Regions from separate parts of the Solibacillus sp. FSL W8-0372 genome, predicted to be linked through region 1. Evidence: a T-box and tRNA genes for the amino acid it is inferred to sense, from the RefSeq annotation. Region 1 holds a T-box; the other regions hold tRNA genes.

Evidence for each region. The T-box of region 1 lies ahead of argS (arginine--tRNA ligase). A T-box ahead of a tRNA ligase gene usually reads a tRNA of that ligase, here a tRNA-Arg.
Region 2: it has a tRNA-Arg gene. The T-box ahead of argS (arginine--tRNA ligase) is inferred to sense a tRNA for this amino acid. The anticodon was not compared.
Region 3: it has a tRNA-Arg gene. The T-box ahead of argS (arginine--tRNA ligase) is inferred to sense a tRNA for this amino acid. The anticodon was not compared.

The regions. Positions count from the first base shown of each region.
Region 1 covers NZ_CP150204.1:1,341,822-1,345,008, reverse strand. Annotated here, with positions in the region: gene argS (arginine--tRNA ligase) at 1-1,069, opposite strand, end outside; T-box leader at 1,110-1,327, opposite strand; gene MKY13_RS06515 (hypothetical protein) at 1,399-1,692, opposite strand; gene MKY13_RS06510 (anti-sigma factor) at 1,674-2,663, opposite strand; gene MKY13_RS06505 (sigma-70 family RNA polymerase sigma factor) at 2,656-3,144, opposite strand.
Region 2 covers NZ_CP150204.1:3,268,661-3,271,847, reverse strand. Annotated here, with positions in the region: gene MKY13_RS16750 (HPr family phosphocarrier protein) at 44-301, shown strand; gene MKY13_RS16745 (hypothetical protein) at 339-488, shown strand; gene clpP (ATP-dependent Clp endopeptidase proteolytic subunit ClpP) at 530-1,123, opposite strand; tRNA gene MKY13_RS16735 (tRNA-Arg) at 1,321-1,392, shown strand; gene MKY13_RS16730 (basic amino acid ABC transporter substrate-binding protein) at 2,359-3,138, shown strand; gene MKY13_RS16725 (amino acid ABC transporter permease) at 3,168-3,187, shown strand, end outside.
Region 3 covers NZ_CP150204.1:2,687,321-2,690,507, reverse strand. Annotated here, with positions in the region: gene rph (ribonuclease PH) at 1-301, shown strand, start outside; gene MKY13_RS13760 (XTP/dITP diphosphatase) at 298-891, shown strand; gene MKY13_RS13755 (metallophosphoesterase) at 1,006-1,506, shown strand; tRNA gene MKY13_RS13750 (tRNA-Arg) at 1,685-1,758, shown strand; gene MKY13_RS13745 (DNA polymerase III subunit alpha) at 1,918-2,397, opposite strand; gene MKY13_RS13740 (GDSL-type esterase/lipase family protein) at 2,757-3,187, shown strand, end outside.

The sequences.
Region 1 (3,187 bases):
ATGGGACGTGCTGTAAATTTTTTGACCATGAATAGCCCATTTTCTCAATAACATTAAATACTTGTTTAAAATGTAGTGTTTGTTCATTTCCTACTACATAAAAGATTTTTGATGGCTTATAGTTTGCCTGTCTATAAAAGGCAGCTGCTAAATCCCGTGTTGCATATAATGTGGCCCCATCTTGCTTCGTAATTAAGCAAGGAGGCATATCTTCTAGAAGGACGACATTCGCACCATCCGATTGTGTTAGTAACTGCTTATCTTTTAATTCATCGACAATTGCCTGCATTTTGTCATTATAAAAAGCTTCTCCTTCATATGCATCAAATCGAATATTAAGTTGGTCATAAATTTGCATAAACTCCTGTAAAGAAGCGTGTTTAAACCAATTCCATAATTCTAATGCGCTTTGTTCATTTTCTTCCAGTGCTTTAAAGGCGGCTCTTGCTTGATCATTTAATTCTTCATGTATTTCCGCTTCGTCATGGAACTTTACATATAACTTTAAAAGTTCCTCAATCGGTGCAGCTTCCACTTGTTCTTTTTTGCCCCATAGTCGGTATGCGACAATTAACTTTCCGAATTGTGTTCCCCAATCACCTAAATGATTGACACGTATCACTTCATAGCCATTTTTCTCCGCTATGTTTGCAAGTGCATTCCCAATTACGGTAGAACGTAAATGTCCCATTGAAAATGGCTTGGCAATGTTAGGTGATGAAAAATCGATTACAATATTTTCATTATTACCTTGTTTTTGACCATACGTTTCCTTTACTAATGTAATTTCTCCTAATACCTCTTTTGTTATTTCTAGTTTATTTACAAATAAATTAATATAGCCGCCAACAACTTGAACCTTTTGAATAAACGGATCGTTAATGTTGCTGCCTATTCCTTCTGCAATGACATTCGGTGATTTTTTGAATTTCTTTGCCAATGTAAAGCATGGAAACGCGACATCTCCTAGCTGTTCATACTTCGGTTTTTCTAATAACGTTTCGATTTCAATTAATGTGAAATCATGTTCTACTGCCTGCAATAAAATTTCTGCAATTTTTCTGTTCATCAGCTATTCCCCACCAATATAAAAAGCCCTCGTCTCCAATATTAGAGACGAGAGCGAGGAATCCCGTGGTACCACTCTAGTTGCCACAAAATTGTGACCACTTTCCATTGCTAACGAGGTGACTCCCCGGCTTCCGTACTTCATTTCAGGTTGCTTCTCCAAAGTGCGTTTCATTTACATATTTTGCACCAGGCTTTCACCTTCCCTGGCTCGCTAATCAAAATTTATGTAAATTACTGTCTTTTTCATCGAATTTAATTTATAGAATTATATCCATTAACTCAATGCGGTGTCAATCTAAATTTGTACTATTCAGATTAATATACACCTCAAGGGAATGGTACAATGATCCACCCAAGTAAAAATATACTAAAGAAGAATATTGTTAAAAACAGAATAATCCCTAATGCCCATACACCTAAAAAACGTGATTTCTTTGAAAAGATGGCCGGCCAAGCAAATATAAAGCCAATTCCTAAAATAAGGCTGAAATACTCAAATAAAATAGAATCATTTGTTAGCATACTTATATTTAGTAATAATAATGTGAAAAGCCCACTAGCAACCGAAATCCATCCTGCAATTACCGGTATTTGCAGCTTCTTTAATTTGTCCAGTTCCATAATTTCACCTCACCTAACTTAATTTTACGGATTAAGTTTATATCCTCTAGTTTTTCAATTTCATTTTTGGGTCCTGTTACAACTACCCCATAGGTTTTAATCCCGTTTTTATTAATGTAGTCAATTCGCTCAGCCAGTTCTAAATTTTTATGGCTCGATACCTTTGTAGCTAAGTCCTCATATTGCACAATATAGTTTAATATATCAATAAACACCTGCTCATTACTGTAAGCATCTCTAAAAGGTGACCAAGTCGTATTATCGACCTGTACGGGATAACCGATTGGTGATACGACATCGCCATCTTTACTCAGATTTTTCTCCTCTACACCCGTATCAACTGCCGCCCAAACAACATCTACATTCCGAAAGCTGCTTCGGATTTCATCGACTGTATGCAAATCATGGAAGGAAATATAAGCCTCCACAACCGTTTCATCCGGCAAACCTCTTAAAACTTCCCACTCCCTCCACGTATCTACCTCAGATTGATTTTTAGGATGTGTGAGCCACGGACTTGTTTCATTTGGGTTTTTCCTTTGGACACGCTCCAATTGGGAACTCACTTCTTTTTTCGTTAAATTCCCTAGTGTATAGCGCATATCGTAATTATTAACTTTATAATCTTCCTTCCCTATACGCTTATACTGGTCAAACTGCAGCTGCATCGAAAATGGGAAAAATTCCATATCAAATTCTATTTCCTCAAGCGATGTATTCGGCTCCGTCACATATAAAGTTTGACTCGTGACATCCATTAAAGTTGTCGATTTTGTACCAAATGCATAATAAAGAAAAGTAAAAATATAGCTGACAGGAAGAATCATTAAAATAATGGTAATGGTTCCTACCATCAAATTCATTTTAGAAAGTGAAACAGAACGTCTCATCTGTTGATTTAGCTTTTGTTGCTGCGAATCGGACAATTGCTGTTTTTTTGAGTTCGCAATTAATTTTTCATACTCATCCATTTTTAATGCCCCCCTTTTCGATAATAGATCTCATTTTTTTTCGCCCTCTTAACAAATGACTTTTTAGCGTATTAAGCTTCAAGTCCAAAATTTCTGCTGCCTGTTCATTCGTACAATCCTGTACATCACATAACAAAATCGCCTGCTTTTCAATTGGTGTCAGTTGGTCCAATAAATTTAAAAGAGTTGTAAAACTGTCCTCCTGCATATAAATCGTCTCAGGTGTTGCATGATCGATGCGTACAATCTCCTCATACGGCTCACTACGTTTTTCTTTGCGGCAATAATCGATATACGTGTAATATGCGACTTTAAAGAGCCAAGGCTTGAGTTCTTTAATCGGCTGAGCAAGTAATGTTACATGGGCTTTATAAAATGTATCCTGCAATAAATCCTCAGCCGTCTGCGTATGGCGGCAAAGAGAGAATAAATAATTGTATAAATCTTTTACATACAACGAATAGATTTGTTCCAGCTTCATTACTTCCCACCTTTCACTCTATCCTCGATTAATTGCACAATAA
Region 2 (3,187 bases), 1.9 Mb from region 1:
GATAAAAGTAGCGATGAGCGGTTGTGAAAGGGAGTATATCAAGATGATCGAAAAACAAGTAGAAGTAAAGCTGAAATCCGGCTTACAGGCAAGACAAGCTGCATTATTCGTACAAGAAGCAAATCGTTTTAAAGCAGACGTTTTTTTACAAAAGGATACGAAAAAAGTAAATGCAAAGTCGATCATGGGGATTATGAGCTTAGCTGTGGCTAAAGGTACAGTTGTCACATTATGTGCTGATGGTCACGATGAAGAAAAAGCCATTAATGCTCTCCAGCTTTTAATCGAAAAAGCAAACTAACTTGAAAAGCACAACCAATTCATAGGATGAACGGGTTGTGCTTTATTTTTTTGTGGGAGTGGCTATTATTCGAGTGAAAGTGACGAATAAGCTTCCCTTTGTGGCGATTATCGTTATTAAATTGACGAATAAATTTAGACTTTTGGCTATTAAAATAGAGCAAGTGGCGGATAAAAGGATGCACTAAAAAAAGCACACAGGATTAACTCCTGCATGCTTCATATTACATTATTTATTTAATTGGTTACGCTCATAGATTTTGTCGATAAGACCATAATCTAATGCTTGCTTTGCAGTCATGAAGTTATCACGATCTGTGTCGCGCGCTAATGTTTCGTATTCTTGGCCAGTGTTTTCAGCCATAATGCGGTTTAATTTTTCGCGTAAATGTAAAATACGTTTTGCTGCGATTTCGATTTCAGTTGCTTGACCTTGTGCACCGCCAAGTGGTTGGTGAATCATTACTTCTGCGTTTGGTAATGCAATACGCTTACCTTTTGCACCAGCAGAAAGTAAGAAAGCACCCATTGATGCTGCCATACCGATACAAATTGTTGAAACGTCCGGCTTGATGAAGTTCATCGTATCATAAATAGCCATACCCGATGTGATAGAACCACCTGGTGAGTTGATGTATAGGTAGATATCTTTATCTGGATCTTCTGCTTCTAAAAACAGTAGCTGTGCAACGATTGAGTTTGCAACGTTGTCGTCAATTCCGCTACCTAATAAGATGATGCGGTCTTTTAATAAACGTGAATAAATGTCATATGCACGTTCCCCGCGATTTGTTTGTTCAATAACTGTAGGAATTAAGTTCATTGAATAATCCTCCCTTTGTTAAAGCTTTTATTCGCATTCTTATGCTGAAAAATGGAAATCATTTCAGCTGTAAACCTATCATACACGTATTAGTCAGTTATGGTCAAATATAAACTCTGACTTTTGCTATTGAAAATCTGGCGTACCATCTGTATAATGGGAAAAGTTGAACATATACTTATTTTACTTATTAATATGTCCTCGTGGTGTAATGGATAACACTTCAGATTCCGGTTCTGAGGCTGGGGGTTCGATTCCCTCCGAGGGCGTCTTTTTTATTTGCGAATAATTAAGTATTAGCGTTCTTTAATAGGATGATAAGTATTTTAATTCCATTATTTAACATTCGTTTTAGGCACTATACTATAAATTTCCGAATTCTGTATAATTTAAACGCACTTTTAAAAAATATTTAAATTCTTTAAATGAAATTTATAATTTAGACTTGAAAAAAGGAAAGATAATTAGTAAATTATTAAAGGTTATGTTCAAGCAATACTATATTATCATGTCCAATAGGACGCCATTTTACTGTTTTCATATACTTTTCTATACCAATTGTAGAAAAATAACATAATAGTTATTGCTCTACAATGGAGAATGGATTTTTTGGTAGGATAAAAGGAATCACTGTACCGATTCCTTTTATCCTTCATTCATTCTTAAACCAAGACTACTTTCGGGATTCCCGTGAAGTAGTCTTTTTTTTATACCCTAGTTTAGGGTTTATCACCTTAAATTGAGGATGATAAATAACGGAAGGAATTTCTGTTATTTCGAAAATAACATGAATAATCGTGAAAATAACGGAAGAGATTTCCGTTATTGGTCTAAAAAACATAGAATTTCAGGATTTTATTTAAAATAACGGTAAAACGTTCCCTTATTTATTCAAAAAATGAGCTACAGCATTCAAATAACGGTAAAATCTTCCCTTATTTTAGGGGGGCACTGGCAACCGCATGTTATGGTAATGAACCCAAATTTTTTAAAAAGAGAGAATAAATATACAGTGTTCATCGTATAAAGAAGATTAAAAAACAAGAATGGTATAATAATTTAATGAATAAATATTAAAAGATATGCAGATTTCTTATCAATTTTGTTATAAAAATTCATCATACTGCAATAATAATCAATTTTTTAAAAATTAAATGTTGTATATTAATTGGGGAATTAATATAATTGAACAAGATATTAATTAAAAAACTTAAAACTCCAGGAGGATATTTATAATGAACGCTAGAAAATTACTTAAATGGGCAGCCCCTTTAGCAGCAGCTTCAATGATTTTAACAGCATGTGGTGCAGATGAAAAAACATCTACAGGGGATAAAGAATATACAAAAATCGTAGCAGGTACAGAAGCGACATATGCTCCTTTTGAGTATTTGGATGATAAAGGTAATGTAGTAGGTTTAGATGCTGATATTTTAGCAGCAATCGGTGAAGAGATGGGTATCGAAACAGAGGTTAAAAATGTAGGCTGGGATTCAATGATGAGCCAAGTGACAAACGGTGAGATCGATATGGGGGCAGCAGCCATTACAATTACGGATGAGCGTAAGCAATCGTATGATTTCACAGATCCATACTATGAGGCGACATTATTAATCGTAACAAAAGAAGATTCTTCAATTGAATCTTTAGAGGATATTAAAGACAAAAAAATCTCTGTACAGATTAATACAACAGGACACAAAGCAGCACAGGACTTACAAGGTGTTTCAAGCTCAAAAATTTTAGCGTATGAAAACTTTTCAATTGCACTGACAGAAGTATTAACAGGTGCTTCAGATGCGGCGATCGGTGATAATGCTGTTATTTTAGAATACTTGGATAAAAATCCGGATTCTGGTTTAAAAGCGATTGAAGACGATTCATTTGAAAAAGATTACTTTGGCTTCATGGTAAAAAAAGGGAATACAGAGCTATTAAATATTTTAAATGAAGGTCTGGACAAAATTAAGGCTAACGGAAAATTAGCTGAAATTACAGGTACAGAAATCGAATAAGCTATATTTAATTTATTGGAGGGTTTCAGATGGAGTTTTTTGATTTTTT
Region 3 (3,187 bases), 1.3 Mb from region 1:
AAAATTCCCTGTGACTGATTACTTAGCTGCTACAAGTGTAGGGAAACTAGCTGAAATTGGTGCAGTATTGGATTTAAACTACATTGAGGACTCAGCAGCCCAAGTCGATATGAATATTATCATGACAGGTGCTGGCGAATTTGTTGAATTACAAGGTACTGGAGAGGAATCGACATTTACTCGTTCAGAGTTGAATGAACTGCTTGATTTAGGCGAATCAGGAATCTCAGAATTGATTGTTATTCAAAAAAATACTTTAGGTGAAATCGCACAACTGATTGGGAAGGTGGAACCAAAATGAAACAGGTAGTCATTGCAACGAAAAATAAAGGTAAAGCAAAAGACTTTGAAGCGCTCTTTGAACCATTCGGCTATAAGGTTGTTACAATGTTTGATGTAGCACCAGATGTGGAAATTGAAGAAACAGGAACAACATTTGAAGAAAATGCGATTTTAAAGGCGGAGACATTAGCCAACCTATTAGGGCAAATTGTGATTGCAGATGACAGCGGTTTAGCTATAGATGCATTAAATGGTGAACCGGGTGTCTATTCTGCACGCTATGCTGGAGACCATGACGATGAGGCGAACATGGTAAAAGTACTGGAAAACATGAAAGATGTACCGGAAGATGAGCGTACAGCTCGTTTTTGCTGTGCGTTGGCGATTGCAGGTCCTAATTTAGAAACGAAGACGGTATTTGGAACATGTGAAGGTGTGATTGCGCATGAGAAGAAGGGAACTAACGGTTTTGGTTATGACCCGATTTTTTATGTACCTGCCTTAGAAAAGCATATGGCTGAACTTTCAGCCGAAGAAAAAGGCGCTATATCACACCGTGGTAATGCGATTCGCAAGCTTGCTTTACAGTTAGCTGAATTTCTTAAATAAGTAGTACTTTTCTTGCATTGTAAACAACTGTTAATAGAATTGTGCAATAACGATTGAATTTTTGATTCATTCCTGTCACAATATGTATATAAATGGAAAGGATGTGGTTACGAAATGAAGCTATTGATAATGAGTGATACACATGGTGACGAGGATATCATTGAACGTGTAAAGGGCTACCATCCAGACGCATATAAAATAATCCATTGTGGTGATAGCGAATTACCGTATACCAATCCATCGATGCAAGAAATCGAGCGTGTGAAAGGCAACTGTGACCATGATCCGAATTATTTAGAGGAGATTCTATTCCAAGTAAATGGAGACCGTGTGTATGTGACACATGGACATTTATATGATGTGAAAAACTCTCCGATGAAGTTAGTCTATCGGGCTCAGGAAGTTGGTGCCCAAATAGTGTGCTTCGGTCATTCACATGTGTTAGCCGCGGAGTATATAGAAGATACTTTGTTTATTAATCCAGGTAGCTTATTAAAGCCCCGGGGCATTAAAGAAAAATCTTTTGTTACTCTAACAATTACTCCTACCCATTTTACTTTAGATTGCTATGATGATAATAATAATTTAATCGATAAAATGTTTTTTGAACGTTAGATTGAAGAAGCGAAGTCCACTTTTTATCAAGGGGGCTTCACTTTTTTATAGTCGCCACTGGAAAGTGAATTTTATTTTAGTTGAATAATAATTTTTATAAAATTGATTGTTGACTTTCTAGTTAATGTACCATATAATAAAAATTGTCTTTAATACCAATTACGTTATTGAAGCAGTTGTCTCCATAGCTCAGCTGGATAGAGCACACGCCTTCTAAGCGTGCGGTCGTAGGTTCGAATCCTACTGGGGACGTATATAATTTGTGGTTTAGACCACCTCGAATTAACCTTCTAACTTAATGTTAGGAGGTTTTTTTTGTTTACAAAAAGAAGGTACGACTGATCGTTTAAAACGTATTTAATCGGAATCTTTAATGAAGAACAACAAACAGTATTTAAGTCGATTTAATGCTTATATCACTCCAAAAGCATTATCCAATCTATTCGCTATAGCTGAAATGTCTTCATTAACTAATATGAATGTGAATGCATCTCTAATTCTTACATAACTTTCAACAGCTTGTTCTAGGTCCTCATCTTCTTCAAGTATCTCTACTAACTCTTCACTAATATCATAACTATTAGAAATTTGATCATAAATACAGTCTTCTACTTCACTATCAATGCCCATTTCTGTAAAATATTCAGCCATTTGTTTCATTAAAAAGTCTAATTTTTTATCAGAATAAAAATTATATAAATTGCCATCACGCATCTCAATATATAAATATTTGAAACTATATTCACTCCAAAGTTCATCCTGATTGAGCAATATGAAAAAAAAACGTTCCTCTTCTGTATCATTTCTATGATATAGTTCATCAGAATTTATCTCGTACCTATTAATTCCTTTTAGAAGAATTCTTTTGTTGTCTAGTACCATAACACTCATTTAATAATCATCCTTTTTACATTGATTTATAAATTATGAGTATTCTAACCTTAAAAGGTTTTTTTTATTCGTTTCATAAATTAACATATGTCGAATATGACGGATTAAATACTTAATAATTATAGAGCACCTTTTATAGATGATTAACGCTTTTCGCCTTGGTATAACATTCAATTCGTTTTTCCAACTTCTTTCGCGATTTATTGAATTGTGCCACGATATAGAAAAGGGGAGTTAATTATATTTTCCGTTAAATGGAATATAATTGATTAGAAGAATTGGCTAATACGAATAAGTTAGATAAAACTTTGAACAAGAGCCGCTAAAAACAGCCAATGTATTAAGAGGAGGGATACAAAATGAAAATTGCTTTAATCGGTGACAGTTTAACTGAAGGTCGTCCAGGGGTTCCTTTTCATACGATATTAGAAGATAAATTTCCAAATATCACTTTTGTTAACCTTGGTAAACCAGGGGAAACAGTGAAAAGTTTATATACGCGCCTTTTAGAAAAAAAGTTAAAGGATGATTATGATCTTTCTTTCATATGGATTGGGGTAAATGATGTCTATTCAAAACTGCTTAGCGTTCAAGCGCAGCCGGTTGCGAAAGATTATGATGAATTTCAGACTTATTATGAGAAAGTCTTAGCGCTAGTTATAGAATCGTCAAATAAAGTCGTAACAGTTACCCCGACTGTAGTTGGTGAAAATACTAATAATGCTCCCAATAATGAAATTAAAGAATTGAATCACCTTATCCAATCCATAGCACATAAACAGACAAATGT